One region of the Lactiplantibacillus plantarum genome, then DNA from elsewhere that is predicted to be linked to it. Evidence: predicted binding sites of a transcription regulator. Region 1 holds the regulator's gene; each other region holds the start of a gene.

Evidence for each region. The regulator LexA, encoded in region 1, represses DNA repair genes until DNA is damaged. The targets are predictions, from matches to a motif close to CNAACANNTGTTNG.
Region 2: the regulator LexA is predicted to act here: its motif matches at 2,415-2,428, upstream of dinB (DNA polymerase IV).
Region 3: the regulator LexA is predicted to act here: its motif matches at 5,668-5,681, upstream of E5260_RS02630 (Y-family DNA polymerase).

What each region holds. Positions count from the first base shown of each region.
Region 1 is NZ_CP039121.1:1,903,870-1,911,210, forward strand. Features, by position in the region: gene E5260_RS08795 (lysophospholipid acyltransferase family protein) at 1-355, shown strand, start outside; gene E5260_RS08800 (YneF family protein) at 413-649, opposite strand; gene E5260_RS08805 (DUF896 domain-containing protein) at 747-986, opposite strand; gene lexA (transcriptional repressor LexA) at 1,138-1,770, shown strand; gene E5260_RS15620 (DNA alkylation repair protein) at 1,860-2,090, opposite strand; gene E5260_RS08820 (hypothetical protein) at 2,394-3,023, shown strand; gene E5260_RS08825 (hydroxymethylglutaryl-CoA synthase) at 3,073-4,242, opposite strand; gene E5260_RS08830 (hypothetical protein) at 4,278-4,670, opposite strand; gene E5260_RS08835 (hypothetical protein) at 4,834-5,226, shown strand; gene E5260_RS08840 (glycosyltransferase family 2 protein) at 5,672-6,613, shown strand; gene E5260_RS08845 (hypothetical protein) at 7,083-7,301, shown strand.
Region 2 is NZ_CP039121.1:2,102,574-2,109,914, forward strand. Features, by position in the region: gene E5260_RS09870 (DEAD/DEAH box helicase) at 1-192, opposite strand, end outside; gene E5260_RS09875 (DHH family phosphoesterase) at 195-1,151, opposite strand; gene dinB (DNA polymerase IV) at 1,244-2,377, opposite strand; gene yajC (preprotein translocase subunit YajC) at 2,506-2,889, opposite strand; gene tgt (tRNA guanosine(34) transglycosylase Tgt) at 2,967-4,109, opposite strand; gene queA (tRNA preQ1(34) S-adenosylmethionine ribosyltransferase-isomerase QueA) at 4,419-5,453, opposite strand; gene ruvB (Holliday junction branch migration DNA helicase RuvB) at 5,471-6,481, opposite strand; gene ruvA (Holliday junction branch migration protein RuvA) at 6,499-7,110, opposite strand; gene E5260_RS09910 (hypothetical protein) at 7,311-7,341, shown strand, end outside.
Region 3 is NZ_CP039121.1:596,356-603,696, reverse strand. Features, by position in the region: gene E5260_RS02655 (metal ABC transporter solute-binding protein) at 1-726, opposite strand, end outside; gene E5260_RS02650 (hypothetical protein) at 841-1,365, shown strand; gene E5260_RS02645 (DNA-3-methyladenine glycosylase I) at 1,492-2,136, shown strand; gene E5260_RS02640 (GGDEF domain-containing protein) at 2,335-3,471, shown strand; gene E5260_RS02635 (hypothetical protein) at 3,542-3,967, opposite strand; gene E5260_RS02630 (Y-family DNA polymerase) at 3,967-5,487, opposite strand; gene E5260_RS02625 (LysR family transcriptional regulator) at 5,828-6,739, opposite strand; gene E5260_RS02620 (hypothetical protein) at 6,892-7,296, shown strand; gene E5260_RS02615 (SDR family oxidoreductase) at 7,313-7,341, shown strand, end outside.

The DNA of each region.
Region 1 (7,341 bases):
CAAGACCCCCGTCAAATTTTTGCGCAGCGGTAAGCTTTCATTAATCATGTTTCCATCGGGAACGCGCCACTCACAAGAACTTAAAGGCGGTGCAACCGTCATCGCTAAGATGGCCGGTGTTCCACTAGTCCCAACCGTTTACCAAGGTCCATTGACCTTCAAACAACTTTTTAGTCGTCAGCGGGTCACCGTCCGTTTTGGTAAACCGATTGATATTGATCGTAAGCTGAAACTAGATGATGCTGGTCAAAAACAAATTGAAACTAAAATGTTGCACGCTTTTGACGACTTGGATCGTCAAATCGACCCAACGTTCAAATACGTTGATCCTGCTACAACCCGTCAGAAACATTAAGTTCGATAATAAAAAAGTGTCGGTGATCGCAATTTAAAGCGAGCCGACACTTTTTTACTACTTGTTATCGTTTTTAGATGCAGCTTTCATCGAATTCAACATCTGATGTAACTTCTTTTCGGATGGGCGTTGACCCATTTGCATCATCATACTACGAAGCATTTCTTCACTAATTGGTGGATTTTGCTTCAAGTAATTTTGCATATAGTGCCGGGCACCGAAGAAACCACCAGTTAACCCAACCAATACGCCGATAACGACGATTAAAATCCAAATTCCTGTAGACACAGTCATTCCCCTCCCTTATTACAGTCTTCATTAAACTAGTCTACACAAATTAATAATAAAAGAAAAGGAAAATTTGTCAGTTGACAAATTTTCCTGAAATCGGTTAATCATCTCGAAGACCGCGATCGCGTTGCACTTGACGGACCTTTTCTGGCGTAACCTCTTTACCATCTTTATCATAAACCTGAAGCATTTCAACTTGTTGCCGAAAACCGGCGCGAAATTCCTTCAAGTATTTTTGCCGCAACTCTTGACGTTCGGCTTCTTCTAGCTCGGTGAGCCCCTCGGCTTTCGCCTTATGAGCTAACTCATTGATCCGAGCAAGCAATTCTTTTGAAATCAAATCAGCAGCCCCTTTCACTCTTGAAATATACACGAAATTAGACCCTAAATCAATTAATAGTGTTTGTCAACCGAACATTTGTTTGAAAGCTATGAAACGCTATGCTACAATTGGTTTAACCAATAATGAAAATAAAAAATGAGGTGCCAAGATGAGTAAAACATCGGAAAGCAAACAAATGGCCGTTCTTCGCTTTATTTATGAACGTGTCAATGAAAAAGGATACCCGCCAACCGTTCGTGAGATTGGTGAAGCCGTTGACTTATCTTCGACTTCGACCGTTCACGGCCACATTTCACGGCTAGAAAAAAAAGGTTACATCCAAAAAGACCCAACTAAGCCACGTGCCATTGAGGTAACGCCAGCCGGTTTCGAAGCACTGGGCGTCGAAACTACGCCACATCAAATTCCGGTACTTGGAACGGTAACCGCCGGCCAACCAATTCTTGCCGTACAGGAAGCGACGGATTATTTTCCAATTCCTAAGGAACTTGAATCATTCGGTGGCGACCTTTTCATGCTCACCATCCGTGGCGAAAGTATGATCAATATCGGTATCATGAATGGTGATCAAGTCATTGTTCGGCGTCAAAGTTCCGCTGACAATGGTGATATCATCATTGCCATGACCGATGAAAATGAAGCGACTTGCAAGCGATTCTTCAAAGAGGCCGATCACTACCGACTACAACCTGAGAACGACACGATGGCCCCAATTATCTTGAACAACGTCTCTGTATTAGGCAAAGTTGTCGGTTTATATCGCGACATGCTGTTTCAGTAAACTATCACCCACAAGATGACAATTCAATTTGTCATCTTTTTTATTCGCCAGTTTTTAGAGCAGGTTGATGGCATGCCTACAGATTCCACTCACAAATATTTACACCCTTCCCGCCGTGCCAGGGACGAGAGCACGTTATTTGCGACAAAAGCACGCCCCCATTCCGAATTCACTTTGCCATAATCCCGCAATGCCCAACCGATTGCCTTCTGAATAAAAAAGTCATCATCACCCCGATTCGTTAGTATCGCCGTTTGTAAATTGGCAATTCGTCCTCTTTCAAGCCTAATCGAAGCGCGATACCTACTCGTCGCACCTATTTATCGGTAGCTCGTAAATATACCACCCACTTGTTGTAAACAACCGTGCGCTGAGAGATACGCTGCAGGCACCTTGCGCCAGGCATCAACACTATCCCACCGTGGCGTTACTGTGATTTGGTGGTAGCACCATTGCTATTGAACCAGCGGCGCCTGATTCTCCCGGTGTATCGACAGAAAAAGTGCTGGCGTCAAATTGGTTATTAGTCAGATCTCTTTTCAAAATATTTCAAATCTGTGACGAACAGCCAATAGTTCAATGGTATAATGATTATACTATTTTAAACATTGGGAGTTGGTTACATGTTGTTCCTAGCCATTATGGGCTTGATTGTTTTTCTATTAGCATTATTTTCCGTGATTTACGCACGTCAAACCGGTGGTGGTTGGAAATTTCTAACACTAATTACGGTCCTCAGCGCCCTGGTCACCATCTACGCGGTCGTTAAATTGCCTTACTGGCCATACAACCAGTCACAGCAATCGACGCGCAAAGCATCATCTAGTACGAGTACTAGCGCTAGTACCAGCAAGTCTAAATCAACGAGCTTGAGTTCCTCACAAGTCGTTTTTAACGAAGCCAACACCAAACGCGCGGCCGCAACGACTAAGTTGAATGAAGAAAATATCCTTAAACAATTACAATCTAACTATCAATCGATTGGCACCGTTGCATTCACCAAGTCAACGAAAACATATACGATTACGCCAACCAATAAAAAGTACGTTAAATCTTTGAAGACGATTAAATCATATCCATCTCAAAATCAAAAAGCAATCACGACGATTACTTCAAATTTCAAATCATTGTCAAAATCGCTCAAGAAAAATCTTGCGGCTGGTTATACCATTCAGTTGCTACAGCCAGATACCACTGACAAGACGCTGTTGAGTGTCAAAGATGGCCAGATCATCACCAACAACTTCAAATAACAAAAGTCACTTGCCTAGCATATTTGCTAGTAACAAGTGACTTTTTCGTTTAAACTTGTCGATCCAAATATTGGCGTTGTTCGTCCTTTTGACCGGTCAATACGAATCGGTGGGGATCATCAGCATAACTGACCGACTGATCATCAGCCCGCCATTGCAGTTGATGACTAAATAAGGTCTCATATTCCACCACACTAACTCGGCGCCGACGAGCCAACCGTTGTGGTAAGCCATGATCTAAGCCGGCCTGATAATCCGGCTGAATAACCCCGGTATAAAATTCACCCTCGGCACCCGAGCCATAACTGAATAATCCGAGTCGGTTCCCTGGTTGTAACTGAGGATCAGTCAGTAACTGCGATAACAAGCTCAAATAGAGTGAACCAGTATACAAGTTACCAACTTGTCGATTTAGCTGACGCGCATGTTCGAAGTGCGTCAACCACTGGGCTTGTTTCTCGGCATCAACTAATGGTAACACGCTTCGAAGCGCTTTAAGTCCCATCTTTGTATATGGCAAATGAAAAACTAAGGCCGTCAGTGTGTCTGGACTAGTTTGAGTCGTTTGCAAGTAATTCTTAAACACATCTTGAAAATAATCAATATAGATATTAGACGAGTATTTGCCGTCAACTAGGGCTTCTGTATGATACAATGGTCGCCAAAAGTCCATCACATCTTCGCTCAGTAGACTTGACTCAGTACCCAGTGCTAATACTTTAGGATCCGCACTAATTAACATAGCAACCGCCCCACCACCTTGAGTTGGCTCGCCCGGTGTGTTCAATCCGTAGCGTGCCACGTCACTACCAATGACCAGCGCCTTTTTATCTGGATGAACACGCACGTGATCTTGGGCCAGTTGGACACCAGCCGTCGCCGCATAGCAGGCTTCTTTCATTTCAATTGTTCGAACCCGCTGGCTCAAACCGAGCAACTTAGCGACGTAAATCGCACTCGCTTTGGAATTGTCGATCCCCGACTCGGTACCGACGACTAATAAATCAATAGCCGCAATGTCAGTCGCTGTCAGCATCGGTGCGGCAGCATTAGCAGCTAACGTCACTGCATCCTGACTCGGCGGAATCACCGCCATTTTAGACTGACCAATACCAATCAAATACTTATCAGGTTCTGCCTGGCGAGCTGTCGCCAGTTCCGCCATGTCTACGTATAAATGTGAAGTTGCAAAATGCAACTTGTCGATTCCAACTTTCACGTTTTTTCCTCCAATTTGTTAATGACAATAAGGGATTAATATGCACGTCCGCGTGGCCCTAAGTAATGAAAATCAGGGTCAGTTCCGACCCGATAGCAGCTGAAAGCCCGACTAATTTCATTATGAAAAGTCACAACAATTGCCGGTGTCGCCCAAGTAGACGCCGCCCAAAAAACGGTGTCATCAAACGCCCGGTTGTCATTCGGGTAGCGGTGATAGCCTTGTACATTGTCCCAAATGGTGCCGTGCGTATTCAACCAATCTTCAGCAAGTCCGGCGTCCACCTGCATCATCACGTCTTGATTATCAGCAATCAAACTACTTAGTTTTTGCCAATCGAGTTGCCAATCATGAATATGGGGATTCGGTCCGCGTGTGCCAAGCGGCGTATGCCCCAATGCGATCGGTGTCAATTCTACAAAATCCATCTTGACCACCCCGTTCGTTAACCATCCTAAGATTTCTTAACTATTATAGCATTTCACGACAAAAATACTGCCCGCAATTGCTTGACCTGGGACGGGTTCCATAATTTATGCTGTTATTAAATAAGGCGATTAAGACAAGCACTAAGTAAGGAGCGCGGTAAATATGTGGTTCTCACATCATCAAAAACGAAATAGTCTTCAGGCACCCGTCGCCGGTACTTATACGGTGATTCCCACTGCCACATCACCCCAACAAATCGGGCTATTAGCCATACAACCGACCAGTCCGGTGATTAATGCCCCGATTGATGGTGATATCATTAGCCTGTCACCCTCGCGTCTCGTTATCAATTCGCTGAGCAATCAACATATTGAACTGCGTATCGACCGGACGAACTTCCACAACAAGTGTACCTGGCAAGTACGCGTGGGCGATTCCGTTTCACCATTAACAATTGTAGGGACACTTTATGGATCCTTAAAAGACGTCACCATTGCTGTCTATCGAATTGATACCATTCAGGCCACTAATTGGGTTTCGCTCGCAAATAATTAGCTGTTTACGGCTATAGATTCATATCCGCTAATTGGGCATTTCGGTTGTCAAAATATAAATTTGACGGTTGTGAATATTTCTAAGTCCACCTTGACACCCATCGCCCAATCTCAAAAAGATAAATCACAATAATCACTTTTCCAACAGCTTCAACGGGCCATGCTACTGTGCCCAGTTGGAGTTGTTTTTTTGCAAACTACTCAACACTGCCAGGTGTGAAATTTGAAATAACATGACGCATCGCTGTCGACGTACTTGATTGGTGATGTAATTGACAAGCTATCGTGACATCATTACAATTTTTGTGGTTTGATATTTGATTGCTTTATACCTTAATTCAAGCTATGATATTCATACTGGTTTAAAATTCCTTTCTTTATTAATCAGTAGGAGCCCTAATTAATAGATCAATCTAAAAATTATAAAAAGGTCGGATACAATTATTATGAAAACCATGAGTCTTGTTGTTCCATGCTATAACGAGGAACCAACGATTGAAATATTTTATAACACCGTTGAAAAAGTCTTGGCAGATAATCCAGAGTCGTTCAAGGATATCACTACTGAATATGTTTTCGTTAATGATGGCTCATCTGACGACACTTTGAACGTACTACGAACTTTAAACGCCGCCCATCCTGACACTGTCCACTATGTCTCCTTTTCGCGAAATTTTGGTAAGGAGGCTGGTTTATTAGCCGGCCTGGAGCACACCATTGGCGATTACGTCGCCGTCATGGACGTTGATCTACAAGATCCACCGACTTTATTGCCTAAAATGCTGGCAATGCTTCAAACCGGTGACTATGACTGTATCGGTACAATGCGGGAAAATCGCGTTGGTGAACCAATGATCCGGTCATTCTTATCACGCTCGTTTTACTCAGTTGTCAACAAAATTTCAAAAGTACAAATTATTCCAAACGCCCGCGATTACCGGTTAATGACACGTCAGATGGTTGATGCTATTTTGGAATTGCCTGAATATAACCGATTTTCAAAAGGCATCTTCAACTGGGTCGGTTTCCGAACAACTTATTTGAAGTTCGAAAATCAGCCCCGTTCCGCTGGCGAGACACACTGGTCAATTTGGCAATTATTCAATTATTCAATGGATGCCATCGTCGACTTCTCAGATGTACCCCTGAAGATTGCGACCTTCACCGGCGGCTTGCTCTCACTAATCTCCATTATCAGTATATTTGTCGTTATTATTCGTAAAATATTATTTGATAACAGTGTCAGTGGTTGGGCCTCAACCATCACGATTATGCTCTTAATCGGTGGCATTCAGCTGTTCTGTCTGGGGATTATCGGCAATTACATTGGTAAGATTTATATCGAATCAAAACACCGGCCCCACTACATCGTGCAGGAAAAGAAGTAAGACCAATTTTGGGAACGATATGACCAATTGAACACTTCTAACTTGATAAAATCTTATATTTTTAATCTGCTTTCAATTTTATTATTGTATAGCAGATTTTTTTATTTAAAGATACGCATATAACATTGTGTAAACATGGTGATACTTGTAAAATAACAGTTAGTCTTAATTTATTGTCAAATAAGTTAATTGCAGCACGGGCTTATTGACCCTAGTTGCCAATTCGACGCGGATTACCGCTTACAAGTTCGTGACAAGATTGATTGCAATGGTACTGACAACCGAGAACGCAGTGTAGCTTAATCTTACTAAAAACACTTTTCTTATACTTTAAAGTCAGAACATACTTTGCCATTGACCCAAACCTTTTTTATCAATGAAAAAAACACATCACCTACTTTCGTAAAATGTCATGAATTACAGCATTGTTTGCTTGATCCTACGGTTGAACCATTACATAGATACTAGCATGGTTTCCAATACAAAAATTGAATCACGGGCTAATCGTGGTGCATTCTATATTATGTTAAATCATTACCCCAGTGAAACCGGCATTGAACCACAAGATTTCAATATCTTGCATTTTGCTAACAGTTACAATTTAGAATCAAAACATTTATTGTTTATTCGTAATGTTGCTGAACAAGAGCTTGGTATTAAAATTAACCAAGGCGCATTCATACTTTAGTGACTATGTATGATAAATACTAGATTTATAAGATATTTAC
Region 2 (7,341 bases), 200 kb from region 1:
TTGATTGATCATTGGCAGTAAAAACGTATGCGTCTTACCACTCCCAGTTGCTGACTGACCGATGACGCTGCGGCCAGCAGCAATCACTGGAATCAACTTTTCCTGTACCGCAGTCGGTTTGCGGAAATTGATGTCAGTCAGTGCCTGCATCAAGAACGGCTGCAATTTAAAATCTTCAAAACTTGCGGTCATATTTAAACCTCTTTCTCATAATGGCTAGCGACTTGGTCGAGTTCTCGCACTACCGTTTCAATTTCTTGTTGGTCTTTAGCCTTGGCACCGCTCGCTAATGCGTGGCCCCCACCATCATGGTTCTTGGCCACACCGTTGATTGACGGTCCCTTTGAACGTAACCGAATACGGAAGTCACCTTCCTTTTGTTGAACAAAAATCGCCCAGCACTTAACCGTATCAATACGCCCAGGTAATGGGACAACCCCAGCAGTACTAGCATCACCGATTGCAAATGAATCGAGAATCGCATTCGTTAAAATAACGTAAGCTGCACCCGAATCCAACTGTGTCAGATGTTCATAAACGTAGGCCGACAACCGTGCGACTGGTAACGTGATGGTATCTTCAATACGATTGACAGCTTCAGCATCCGCACCGGCTTCCATTAAGGCCGCTGCTGCTCGCATGGTACTAGGCTTGGTCGCAGAGTATAGAAAGCGACCGGTGTCCCCAACGATGCCGGCATACAACAACCGAGCGGCGTTAGCCGTTAGCGTTAACTCCGCCGCAAGGGGTGCGTACCAATTATAAATCATCTCACTCGTACTGGAAGCATCAACGTCGACCCACTGTGGGTCACCGAAAGCGTCATCGTTTGGGTGATGATCGATTTTAACAATTGTCTTACCTTGATTCCAAAGTTCACCATCAATTCGGGGCTGATTAGCGGTATCAAGAATTAATACTAGTGCGTCTTGATAGTCCGCTTCGGTAACCTCATCCATTTGTCCTAACCAGTCAAAACCATGGTACTGTTTTCCAGGTGTCAATACCCGCTTCGCAGGAAAGCTAGCCTTAATGATAGCTGCTAACCCTAACTGGCTTCCGATGGCGTCTGGGTCAGGTCGCTGATGACGATGAATGATGATTGTTTTTGCTTGTTTAATTAAGTCAAAAATTGCTGTTTGGACGGTCATAAATGAACCTTCTTACTCTCATAATTTACTGGTGGCGATTAAACTGTCACAGTACTCCAGTATACCGAAGAATCCGCGTCGCGCCAAATAAATTAATTATCATTTGGATAAAGTGGTAACGTTAAGTTCTCAAACGCCAGTGGTGCCAAGCCAGTTAGCGTGATCCCTAACAGGCGGATGCCAGAGTTAAAATGATCATCGACCACCTCTTCAAAAATCTCTTCGGCGTACTGCTCAAACAAGGCCGCGTCATTAGGTATGAATTCACCGAACGTTCGCCGCTTGGTAATTGTGACAAAGTCACCGTAACGCAACTTGAGAACGAGTGTTTTACCGTGGCGCTGATGCGATTGCATGCTAGCTGCTACCAACTTAGCGATGGCCTTCAAGTGCGTATTAACTTCCGTCGTCGATTGGAGAAACGGTCCAAACGTCCGCTCTTTGCCGATTGATTTCCGTTCACGTAAATACTCGACTGGCCGATCATCACTGCCGCGCACTCGCCGGTATAAAATATAGCCCAACTTGCCAAATTGTTTGATTAGGTCTAATTCAGACTGTGCGTATAAATCCTGTCCAGTCTTGATTCCTAAATCGTGCATTTTAGGTACCGTCTTTTTACCGACACCCCGAAATTTCTCGATGGGTTCACGTAACAAAAATGGTTCTGCATCCTGTGGTAATACGATCGTCACACCCGCTGGTTTTCGATAATCTGATGCTAGTTTGGCAATGAATTTGTTGTAGGAGATTCCCGTTGAACAAGTTAAATGTGTTTGATGCCAAATTTCTTGTTGTAATCGGTGCGCCAGTTCGACCGCACTATGGATGTGTTTCTTATTCGTAGTCACATCCAAGTAAGCCTCATCAAAGGCAATTGGCTCAATCATCTCTGTATACTCATGGAAAATACGATGAATCTGCGCCGAAACTTCGCGGTACAACGGAAAGTTGGGCGTCTTAAATACTGCTGTTGGGCAGAGTTCTAATGCTTTAGCAGCTGGCATCGCCGAGTGAACGCCAAATTGGCGGGCAACATAGTTAGCCGTCGTCACAACGCCTCGCCCACCTGTCTGCCGAGGATCATGCGCGATCACTAACGGCTGCGTCTTGTAGGCTGGATGCTCCCGCTCTTCGATTGACGCATAAAACGCGTCCATGTCCACATGAATAATTTTCCGACTCGTATCCACCCGAATAGGCGCTTCAACAATTGACTGTGCCATCCGCCGCCCCTCCAATCCTTAGTACTTTCATTATACACGAACATACGTTCAAAAGCGCGTTTCAAGACCAAAAAATGAGCAAAAAAATAAGCGGTCATCAGCAATGATCGACCACTTATGGTGTAAACCTATTTTGCTTCAGAATCAGCATTATCGTCGGCGGCTGAGCTTGCCGATTCAACTTCAGAAGTAGCAGCTGATTCAGCCGCTGTCCCAGATTCTGGTGCAACTGTCTTAGCTTGTGCATCTTCGGCTGGAGAAATCTTAGCAACAGCGTTCAAATCAAAAACCAAGTAGATGCCATCACAGTCTAAAGTAACTGTTTTTTCGGTTTCGTTAACTTCATCAACGACCCCGTGCAAGCGACCAATTGTCGTAACCTTGTCACCACGTTTGATTTTGCTTAACATTTGTTGATGTTGTTGTTGTTGTTTCCGTTGTGGACGGATCATGAAGAAGTATAAGAATGCGAACATGACCACGATAAACAGAATTGATGCCATTTGACCCATTTAATATCGCTCCTACTCTAATTAAAAGTTTGACTATCTTTAACTTTAACAAATTACGGTCTGAAATACCAGTAGCACTAAAAGTTTTTCGGGTTTTTATCGTTAAAACCGTACATTTCAAAGAAGTTCTGGCGAAACTCCAGTAAATTATCATCCATAATGGCTTGACGAACTTGCTTCATTAAGTGTAACAAGAAATATAAGTTATGATAACTCGTCAAACGCAAACCAAACGTCTCGTCCGCCTTAATCAAATGACGAATATAAGCACGCGTGAAATTACGACAGGTATAACAATCACAATTATCATCTAACGGGGTGAAATCGTGAGCGTAGGCCGCATTTTTGACAACTAAACGCCCATGGGACGTCATGCAAGTGCCATTACGGGCAATCCGAGTCGGTAAGACACAGTCAAACATATCGACCCCACGAATTGCACCGTCGATCAAGGCATCCGCAGAGCCAACTCCCATCAAGTAACGGGGTTTATTTTCTGGCAATAGTGGCGTCGTGAAGTCTAAAACATGATTCATCTCAGCCTTCGATTCACCCACTGATAAGCCCCCAATCGAGTAGCCTGGAAAGTCCAAGCTAACAAGATCTTTGGCACTCTGTTCACGCAAGTCTTTAAAGCCCGCACCTTGAACAATCCCAAATAAGCCTTGGTAATCAGGGTGTTGATGAACCTTCAACCCCCGCTCTGCCCAGCGACTTGTCCGGGCAACTGACTTGCTAACATAGTCGTAACTTTCAAAGAATGGTGGGCATTCATCCAAACTCATCATGATATCTGGGCCAAGATCATTTTCGATTTGAATAGCCTTTTCAGGAGATAAGAACATCTTTGAGCCATTCAGATGATTCTTAAAGTGGACCCCTTCTTCCGTAATATCACGGTTTTTAGCCAGGGAAAAGACTTGAAACCCACCTGAATCCGTCAAGATTCCCTTTTTCCAATTCATAAACTGATGTAACCCGCCAGCTTCTTTCACGATTTGCTCGCCTGGCCGTAACCACAGATGGTACGTATTCGATAAGATAACACCCGCACCCATCGCGTCTAATTCTTCGGGTGCCAGTGACTTAACACTGGCTTGCGTCCCAACGGGCATAAACATCGGTGTTGGAAAGGTCCCGTGTGGCGTAATCAATTCGCCAAGGCGGGCTCCTGTGTGTTTTTCTTTCTTAATTAATCGGTATTTAATTGCCGGTTCCATATCTGTTCCTCCGTATTAAAATGTTGCTAAACTCAAATAATGATAGCACGAAATCCAGCCGTGAACCAGTCGCGGCAATTGGCGTGGGCACCCACGTGGCTTTAGTCAGTCTGTTAACAAAGCGTTCAAACGTCAAATAGTCGCCTCAAGAATGCATTTTAACTTCTTGAAGCGACTATTGACAATCTTTATTATCTCCAGAGCTAAAACGGCAGCTTGAAATTAGCGATACGCCTCGTATAATACGGCATTTTAATATTCAACCGTCATCCGTTTCAAAATAAGCGATCTCGTTTAAAGCCAGTTATACTAGTGAATAAACATCGCATCGCCAAAACTAAAGAAGCGATACTTTTCATCAATCGCATGTTGATAAGCCTTCAAAATCATATCACGGCCCGTAAAGGCAGCCACTAACATGACCAAGGTCGACTTCGGTAAATGAAAGTTCGTGATGAACGCATCAACGACTTTCCATTGATAACCAGGTTTGATAAAGATATCCGTCCAACCCGAATCCGGCTTGATTTCACCATCAAACTTACTACCAATGGTCTCTAACGTCCGGATTGACGTTGTCCCGGTTGCAATGATGCGCCCACCATTTTGCCGTACTTCATTCAACGTCTTAGCAGCATCTTCGTCCAATCGATAAAATTCACTGTGCATCTTATGATCATCGATATTATCTTCTTCAACTGGCCGGAACGTCCCTAGTCCGACATGCAGCGTCAAGTAAACCAACTTAATACCCTTGTCTTGAACTTTTTGTAAGAGTTCCTTCGTCCAGTGTAAACCAGCTGTTGGCGCAGCTGCCGAGCCATTTTCCTTGGCATAAACAGTCTGATAACGGTCTGGATCATCGAGTTTTTCTTTAATATATGGTGGCAATGGCGTTTCACCCAGGCTCTCCAAAATTTCCATGAAGATCCCATCGTAATGAAACTCGATCATCCGAATGCCATCTTCCTTTTCGGCCGTTACGGTCGCCGTCAACTTACCATCGCCAAATGAGATCACGGTACCGACCTTGGCACGTTTGGCAGGTTTCATGAGTGTCTCCCATTCATCACCTTCCGTATTATGCAATAATAGGACTTCAGCGTGACCACCAGTTTCAGGTTTAACACCATACAAACGAGCTGGCATAACGCGGGAATTATTCATAACGACCGCATCGCCTGGATTGAGTTGATCAATAATATCGTAGAAATGCTTATCTTGCATTTCGCCCGTTTGGCGATCCAATTCCAACAACCGTGAACTATCCCGTTTTTTGATTGGTGTCTGGGCAATCAGTTCATGTGGTAAATCATAATCAAAATCTTCAAGTGTTAAACTCATGTTGTGACCTCTTATCTTTATTTATTTTCTGGGTATGGGAATCCCAAATGCTGATAACCTTTAATTGTAACAACGCGTCCACGTTGTGTTCGCTTCAAGAACCCAATCTGGAGTAAGTACGGTTCGACCACTTCCGCGATTGTATCCGTTTCTTCACCAATATTGGCCGCAATCGTAGCAAGCCCGACCGGACCCCCGTCATAATACTCTAGCATCGTTCGTAAGAGCTTATTGTCAGTCTCGTCCAAGCCGGCATCATCTACGCGTAAATATGTCAGTGATCGCGCCACAATGGCCTCATCAATGGCATCTTGATCCGCCACTTCTGCAAAATCACGAATTCGCTTGAACAAGCGATTAGCAATGCGGGGCGTTCCCCGTGAGCGACGCGCAATTTCGTGGGCACCCGATGGTTTGATACTCGTTTGAAAAATATCTGCAGTCCGCTTAACGATATCTTCCAAATCAGCAACTTCATAGTACGCCATATGTTCGACGATTCCAAATCGGTCACGTAACGGAGCTGACAGCATACCAGCTCGGGTGGTCGCGCCAATCAGCGTAAACGGCGGCAGTGGAAAGTGCACGGGATGGGCGGTTGGCCCCTGTCCGACCACGATATCGACAAAAAAATCTTCCATGGCCGAATACAACATTTCTTCAACGATTTTCGGTAACCGGTGAATTTCGTCAATAAATAAGATATCACCCGGCTCCAGTTCATTCAAGAGCGCAACCAAATCACCTGGCTTTTCGATTGCAGGGCCACTGGTCGTGCGGATATTGACCTGCATCTCGTTGGCGATTACCATCGCTAGCGTGGTCTTCCCTAATCCCGGTGGACCATACAGCAAAACGTGATCCAAGGATTCCTCACGCTTGCGGGCCGCTTCAATATACACTCCTAATTCGTGCTTGACCCGGGCCTGACCAATATACTGGGCTAACGTTTGCGGACGGAGCGATTTTTCTAATGACGCCTCTTCGTCATCGGCTTTGTCACCGGATAATAACTTGTCATCGTCCATTTAGTTACCCCTCCCATCTACTTCTTCATCAATAGTCGTAGTCCTTCACTCAACAAGGTGTTCGTATCGGCCCCTTGTGTCTGACTAAACGTCTCCAACTTCTTAGTGACCTTCTTGACATCCGCTTTCGAATAGCCAAGAGCTTCCAGAGCCGCCAACGCGTCCGCTAACGCGCCATCAACAGCAGGAGCATCCACATCGAGCGCAGTTTGACCAGTAACATCAACGTTTAGATCGTTTAATTTACCTTTCAAGTCCAGCACGATTTGCTGAGCTGTCTTCTTGCCCACGCCAGGAAAACTCGTCAGATAAGTCGCATTCTCTTGATTGATGGCTTGGATCAGACCTGCATGGTCGTTGTTGGCCAAAATCGCGAGGGCCGACTTCGGACCAATTCCCGAAACCCCGAGCAACTTTTCGAACAACGCCTTCTCGTCAGCATCAAAAAAGCCAAATAGGCTCATGCCATTTTCGCTGACGGCTTGATGGATATACATCTTAACTGCTGTTGGGCCCACCTGGTAACGGTATGGATTAGCCGTTAGCACTTTATAACCAATGCCGCTGACCTCAATCACCACATAACCGGGGGTTACATCGGTCACTTGACCGAGAAAATATTCGTACACCGAAAAAACTCCTTTAAATAAAACGTATGTTTGCTTGCTAAATTGTACCACATTTTCACAGTGGCTTAACACTGGTGCACCGATAAAAACCAAATTTTAATGTTAAATCAATTTCACCTCGATTGACGGATTTCGTGGCAAGAAATGCTTGCCGCCACGTTAACGTCATGCTATGCTCAAAGTCCTAGGGAGGTCTCGCTATGCAACTCAAACCGTTTAAAGCGGTGTTAC
Region 3 (7,341 bases), 1.3 Mb from region 1:
AAAGAAGGCGACTTGCCGACTCTTTAATGCCTGCTGCATCTTGTGGATAACTTGCGGTGCTGGGTCAGTGCCCTTCTCAATCGCATTTTCAAAGTCTTGATTAGCAACCTTAAACCCTAAACTGGTCAATGCGTAATCAAAGACGGGCTCACTGACTAACACTTGCCGATTCTTTAACTTGTTAGCCTTCGCTCGTAACTTGGCCTGTTCCTGTTGAATCGGTTTAAGCGTGGCGATGTACTTGCGGGCGTTGGCCTTAAAATACGTGCGATACTGGGGTTGCTTTTTAGCTAACTGATTAGCGAGATAGTTCGCGGTGGCGGGCATCGTTGCACTGTCATACCAGAGATGCTCGTTAGCCCCTTCCTTGCGATGCATCACGTCCTCGCCGACCCGAATCAATTTGGCTCGTTGCGTCGAGTGCACGACCTTGTTCATCCAGCCATCATAGCCGATGCCATTAGCGATGACGAGATCAGCCTGACCAACCGTCTTAGCCACGGTTGGTGTTGGCTCAAAATCATGGGGATCAACGGACGGTTTGTTGATAATTGACGTCACGCTGACGTGCTTGCCACCGACAGCTTTTGCCACACTACCATAAAAATTCGTCGTCGCAACAATGTTGACCTTATGCGATTCAGCAGTCGTTGACTTAGACTGACAGCCCGTTAACAAGCCCCCACCAATAACAAGTCCACCTAGTAATAGCCACAAACGTTTCACAATTGCCACTCCCTTTTTAAATAGTAATCATTACGTTTTAAAGAATAGCAATAAATTCCATTCTTGTAAATAGTAATATTTACGTTTTACAATTTTATTCGTTAGGAGTTTCTTATGAAAAAAATTCTGATTCCGATTATCACTGTTCTTATTATCGGTACCATTGTTGGTCTCAGCACCCTACACCGCACCCCGCGAGCCACCACAACTACGGTTCACAAATCACGCGTTATCCAACAACCACAACCGATTACCGAAACGACCATTGCTAAACAGCCTGCTTTAAAATACAGCTGCATTATTTATTACGCGATCAAGCACTTAAAGATTCAGCGTTGGCAAGAAGTTAATGATTTCAGCTTGGATTGGCAGGTCGAAATTTACACTGGCCAGGGGCAAACTAAGTATCTGGTTTGGTCTGATAAACACATTAAGGCAGATGCCAAGCAACTCCAGCCGAACTGGTTCACACTCAAAAATGACCAGGTCACTTATGACAGCTTTGGTGTGCATACTTTTAAAAAAGATCTGACTGCCACAGTCAGTATGAGGACCATTCTAGCTCAGATCAAGCGTGACCACGCGACGAAAACCGTTCGCCACATGCCAACTAACCTTGTAATCAAAGATCATCGTTGAACACGCTTTAAGTTAACTTTTCCATTCTCAGGAGGATTGGAAAAGTTTTTTTATCCACGTGTTTTCCGACCCATTTACCGTATTTAGTTAGTGTCTACTAATTGATTTGGAAATGAGGCTTGTTTAATGATTACCAACTGGTTTGATGATGATCCACTATTCAATCGTTACTATCCGTACGATGCCGGCTACCGGTATTACTTTGAACACGAATGGGGTATCCCGGTTCAGCGCGATGAACAATTATTTGAGTTTCTGAGTCTTGGCGGTTTTGCCGCTGGTCTCAACTGGGCCGTCGTGTTCAATAAACGGTCAGCATTCAGCGCAGCATTTGACGCCTGGCAAATTGAGGTGGTGGCAGCGTATCGCTCAGAACAAATCACCAATCTCCTCAGCAATTCGGCCATCATACGAAACCGTCGTAAAATCGAAGCCGTGATTCACAACGCTCGCCTGATTCAACAAATTCGGACCACACAGTCTTTTAAAGACTATCTCTGGCAACAATTGGGCCATCAACAATTAATTATCCAGCCCCAGTATTATGATGAACTCCCACGCACAACAATTACTGGCGATCGCATCGCACAGCACTTACAACAAGTTGGTTTTAAATCTGTCGGTCCGGTAACGATTAATGCTTGGTTGGTAAACACCGGTTTTATTACGGCACGTCCCGACCAACTGGGCATTATTACGACGACTCCCCGGCCTTCGTCAACGATGCTGCCCCCACGCTCACCGCACCAACTCGGGCATTTTAAGCCTTAACCCAGGCTTGTTGCGCTGCTTTAATTGCCGTTCGGCGTATCTAGCGCGAGGCCCGCTGATTTTCCCTGATAATAACGGCTAAAAAGCCAATTAAAGTCCATAATCACAGTCGCTATTTAGCAGTTAAAGGGATATACTTATACCGGCGTCATTTAATTCGAACCAACGCAGTTTTTGCGATTTGAAAGGTGTTTGCGTATGACTTGGTCACATTGGGAGATAACTCCATTTATTACAAGTGTTTTTTTCATCCTAGGCGTGCTGACCCTTTTTTGGGTATCACAAAATTGGATTATCAACTTCTTCAATACTCATCATTGGCGGGTTGACCAATCGCTTATTACCGACTGGTACGGCTTAATCTACATGATGTTATTTGTCTTTGGGATGCAAACTGCCGTTGTGGGCCAGAACGACGCCTGGATTTTCATGAATTTCCAGCTCATCGGGCTAACTTTTTGTGGCTACTTTCTCAATGTACGTGTCCGCTATTACTACTTGTACCCGCTTGTCTTTATCTTTATGGGCTTCAATCACTCCTTGTATTACTGGGAGTCGTGGGGGCACGCCGTCACACTGATCCTCTTCTTTACGGCGCTCGGCCGATTGCGTAAACACGTCCCACTCCAAACGAAACAGGGACAAGTCGCACTTTATTTAGTCACTTGTGCTGGTTTTGGGGCCGTTCTCTGGTGGTTCATGAAGCTTAAGTTCAACTTATCATGGGCAACTTATTGGCAAGAATGGACCTACCTACTCGTCTTTGCTTCCTTGCTCTATATCTACGCCAGCATGTTGTCAGCCAATGCACACCTCAAACAGAATCTGGTCGCATTCGCTAATCACGACGCTCTGACCAAAATCGAAAATTTTGCAGCTTACAAAACAGCCATTAATTATCAGGTTACAAGCAGTCGGAAAAACGGCTCACAATTGACCATGCTGATGTTTGACATCGACCACTTCAAACAAGTCAACGACACTTATGGTCACTTGGCTGGCGACAAAATTCTTCAGCACGTCGCCCAAGTAGCTACGATTGTCTTTCATGCTAATAATCCGCAAATCTCACTATATCGAACCGGTGGCGAGGAATTTAACGTTATCTTCCCCAACTATGATTTAACCGAAGCACTTGCGGTCGCTGAACAACTATTTGCGGCCATCAATCATATCGCTGTACCAGTTAATGATCATCAAATCCAACTGTCGATCTCGATTGGCCTATCAGAATTAGCAGCTGATGACCAATCACCAACGGCCTTTTATCAGCGCGTCGACGCCAATCTATATCATTCTAAAAAGCACGGACGAATGCAAATCACCGCGAAATAAAATAATCATTAATCTTAAAAGGACGGTTCTAACGACTAATTTTAGTCATTGGAACCGTCCTTAATTAAGATTAATTCGCTATAGAAACGCTACGGATATTGGCCATCGCAATACTTGCTGGTGCTGTTAGATAAATCCGGGCTTGATGCCAATCGAGCTTCACCAACTGGCTGGTTGCCGTCTGATAATAGCCAACGGTATCGTTAAAATAATCGACGTTGAGCAATGGTAGTTTTGGTAACGCTGCAATCTGTTTCAACTGGGTCGCCACAGCTCTTTTATCCTGAGCATTTGGATAGTGTTTATGGGCATAGATTGCAGCGTGTTTTTCAATCAAGTCATGATAACCAGTCAACGCCGCGAACGGCGCAAATTGGGCAGCACGGTCTGCTTGGGGCATTGGTAAATGCCTTGAAGTAGGTCGCGAGCACTCTAAAATATCCGCATAGCGACTCGTATCATTAAATAACGCAGTAGTACTGGCTTCCTTTGTCATTAGGCACGATGTCCCCCAATCTGCTCATTACGTTCAATCGTAGTTGAACTCGGTTTTAGATCTGCCAAGCGAATGACGACATTCTTATTCCCGGAACGACGTTGTAATTTCAAAATGGCGCGTTGCAATTGCCCATCGCGTTCACGTTTGCGTTGTGCGTCTCGTTCTTGCGCTTGGGCCACTTCTGGATTTTCAAATAAGTTAGTTTGTTGATACCGAGGTTGGCACCTAACCTGCTGTTCGTCGACCAAATGGTTCGCCATAACGGTCACACGTCGAACCATCAATTGACGATTAACGACTTGTTGATAAAGCTGTTGATACGCAGCCCCTAGCTCGTGTTGTGAAGCACTCGCCTGCGCTAATGTCACCTTGGTATGAGCGGGCTTTGGTACTTGTCGTCCATAGTAGTCTTCGGTGACCGCACCCTGATAATGCGTGCCAACTGATGAAGCATTAGCATCGTAATCAATACGAATTCCCAACTGATCTGTCACCACGTGGCGAGCAACCAGTTCGAGTGTCAAATTATTCACCATGCCGCGTAACACGGCCTGCCCTTCAGTATAAGTATACGGTCGCATCAACACTTGACTGGCATATATACCATGTTCGCTAGCATGGTAATTTTTGATGTCAGCAATTGTTGCCGACTCATCGCCCCACGCATGATCAATTAACAGTTCCGCGTTTTTACCAAACTCACGATATAATTGTTCTTCATTATGAGAATCCGACAAGGTTCCTAGTGAACAGCGCGCAATGTCACCCATCGTATTGAGCCCCAGGGCTGCCAACCGCTTAGCATAGCCATGACCGACTCGCCAAAAATCAGTCAACGGCTCGTGCGCCCATAAGTATTGCCGATATTGCTGCTCATCCATCTGTGCAATCCGAACACCGTCAGCGTCAGCGGGAATCTTCTTGGCAACAATATCCATCGCCACCTTAGCTAAGTAAAGATTAGCACCAATCCCAGCCGTCGCCGTAATCCCAGTCTCGGCCTGAATCTCGTGAATCATCGTCTTTGCCAGTGCGTGCGGTGAAACCTGAAAAGTACTTAAGTAGTCTGTGACGTCCATGAAGACTTCATCAATCGAGTACACGTGAATGTGTTCCGGCTTAATGAAGCGCAAATAGATATCATAAATCGCAGCACTCTTCTGCATGTAATAACTCATTCGTGGGGGAACGACCCGATAATCGATACCCAAATTAGCATGTTTGAGGAGCTGATCACGATAAATTGAGCGATGCCGCCGAACCGCCTGATAGGAAGTCTGGCGACCACGGGCGCGATTTAAAGTTGCGACCCGTTGTTCAACTTGAAATAACCGGGGCCGCCCTGGAACACCAAATTGCTTTAGTGCTGGCGAAACCGCCAAACAAATCGTCTTATCAGTGCGACTCATATCAGCGACAACCAAATTGGCATTCAATGGGTCGAGTTGATGAGCAACGCATTCGACTGAGGCATAGAATGATTTTAAATCAATTGCCATGTATGTTCGCTGTTCCATCAATATAATGACTCCCTTCCAATTAATCGACACAATCGCAGTCGTTGTTCACCTTAACATTTTGCTGGTAATCCAAAATAAATCTCATGCTGCTGATCGAATTTTAACGATAGCCGCATGTCGCTCGCCCCCATGACACTCACTTTTGGATGAAACCTGACTCAATAATTTGTCGTTAAAAGAACATATGTTCTTTTAACTAATTATAAATTAAAATCCGGTTGAATGCCAGTATCCGTTAACAAATAATTGCAGACTTCAAATTAGACTTAAGCCCCGAAAAGACACCCGTTCACCAGCACGTACCGTGACCACGAACAGTTGCCTTTTTAATGTCATTTTATGAGTGGCTCTGCGTTTCAGTCGGGACCAACTTCGTAAATTCATGTAAAAAATCTGCCGTCTTCTTACCCGGGAACTTGGTGCTTAATAGACCATACGGTACTGTTACGGACGTTTTCAGCGGTACTGTAACTAAATTCGGATGAATTCTTTTCCACGGCGTAAGCGAAATCATTGCGATATTCTCCTCAACGGTCTCATTAAACGTATTGATGTCATAACGCCCGCTAGTATCAATTGGCTGAATACTAGGTTCTGCCGCCAACATTTCACTCCGAACCAGATCATTTTTCTCACTAATTCCCGTTGACACCATCAGAACTTTACGATGCGCAAGGTCACTGTACGTGATTTCATCCAACTGGGCTAATGGATTATCACTACGGACAGCAATTCCAAAGTGATACGCTCCCAACTGTATCGCACTAAAGGACTGCTTCAAAGTTGTGCTATCGAACGTCCCAACGATTAAATCACTACTCCGACCAAGCATCGCATACTCACGATTTCTCGAATTCAAGTCTTCCTGCAATTGAACTAATCTAATCTGAAATTTAGGCATCTTTGGTGCCAGTTCTTTCCATAATGACATGAAGGCATCAGCAGGATGTAGTAAGGAAGTTCCCAACAAAATCAGTTGCTTATCGTCTGAACGGACCCGTCGCGTCTCTTCAATGGCCGTGTTTAGTAAATCGAGCAACTGTTGCACATACGGTTGGAACTTCTTACCCTGTGGTGTGAGTTGGACCCCGGTCGCAGTTCGGACGAATAGTTTTAGGTTAAGCTCCGCTTCCAGCCGGTTGATCTGTTTCATCACCGCAGTACCCGATATAAAACTCTGTTCCCCCGCCTTCGTAAAACTACCATACTCACTAACTCGTAAAAACGTCTGTAATTGATTAAAATCCACAACGGTCACCTCCTAACCTTCTAGTATAAACTAAAAGTTAATGCCAAGCTAACTAACGGATTCTTCTCAGGTGGCACGTTGCTGGCTATACTAGTCATTGTAGTTGAGGCACAGCACATCAGAAACGAGATGATTAATTGAACAAAAAGTTTATGCAAACTATTTTTCAAATTATTGTTACCGTCGCTGCACTTGTCGTCATCGTCTATGCAGTTCAGCAACACTCACCAACCACCGACAAGTCTAACCAAGCCACCAAGCAACAGACAAGCGTTACCTATTCGGACAACTCGCATCTGACCGAAGCGGATGTCGTTGGTGTTTGGATCAATCACCACAACAAAGATATTCACCAACAAATCACTTTCACTGCGGATCACAAGTGGAAGGAGAACCAACATCACGTCACTAATATTTATTCCGGTACTTGGAAAATTATTGGGCACAATCAAATTTCACTATCACCCTATGGTGAAAAAATCCAGCTTTCCGGTCATGATTTTTCCACAATGGACGTCTTAAATTACCATCACATTTTAAATAAACAAAAAAATTAATCAGGAGGAAACAAATATGTCAGTAAAAAACAAAGTTATCGTTAT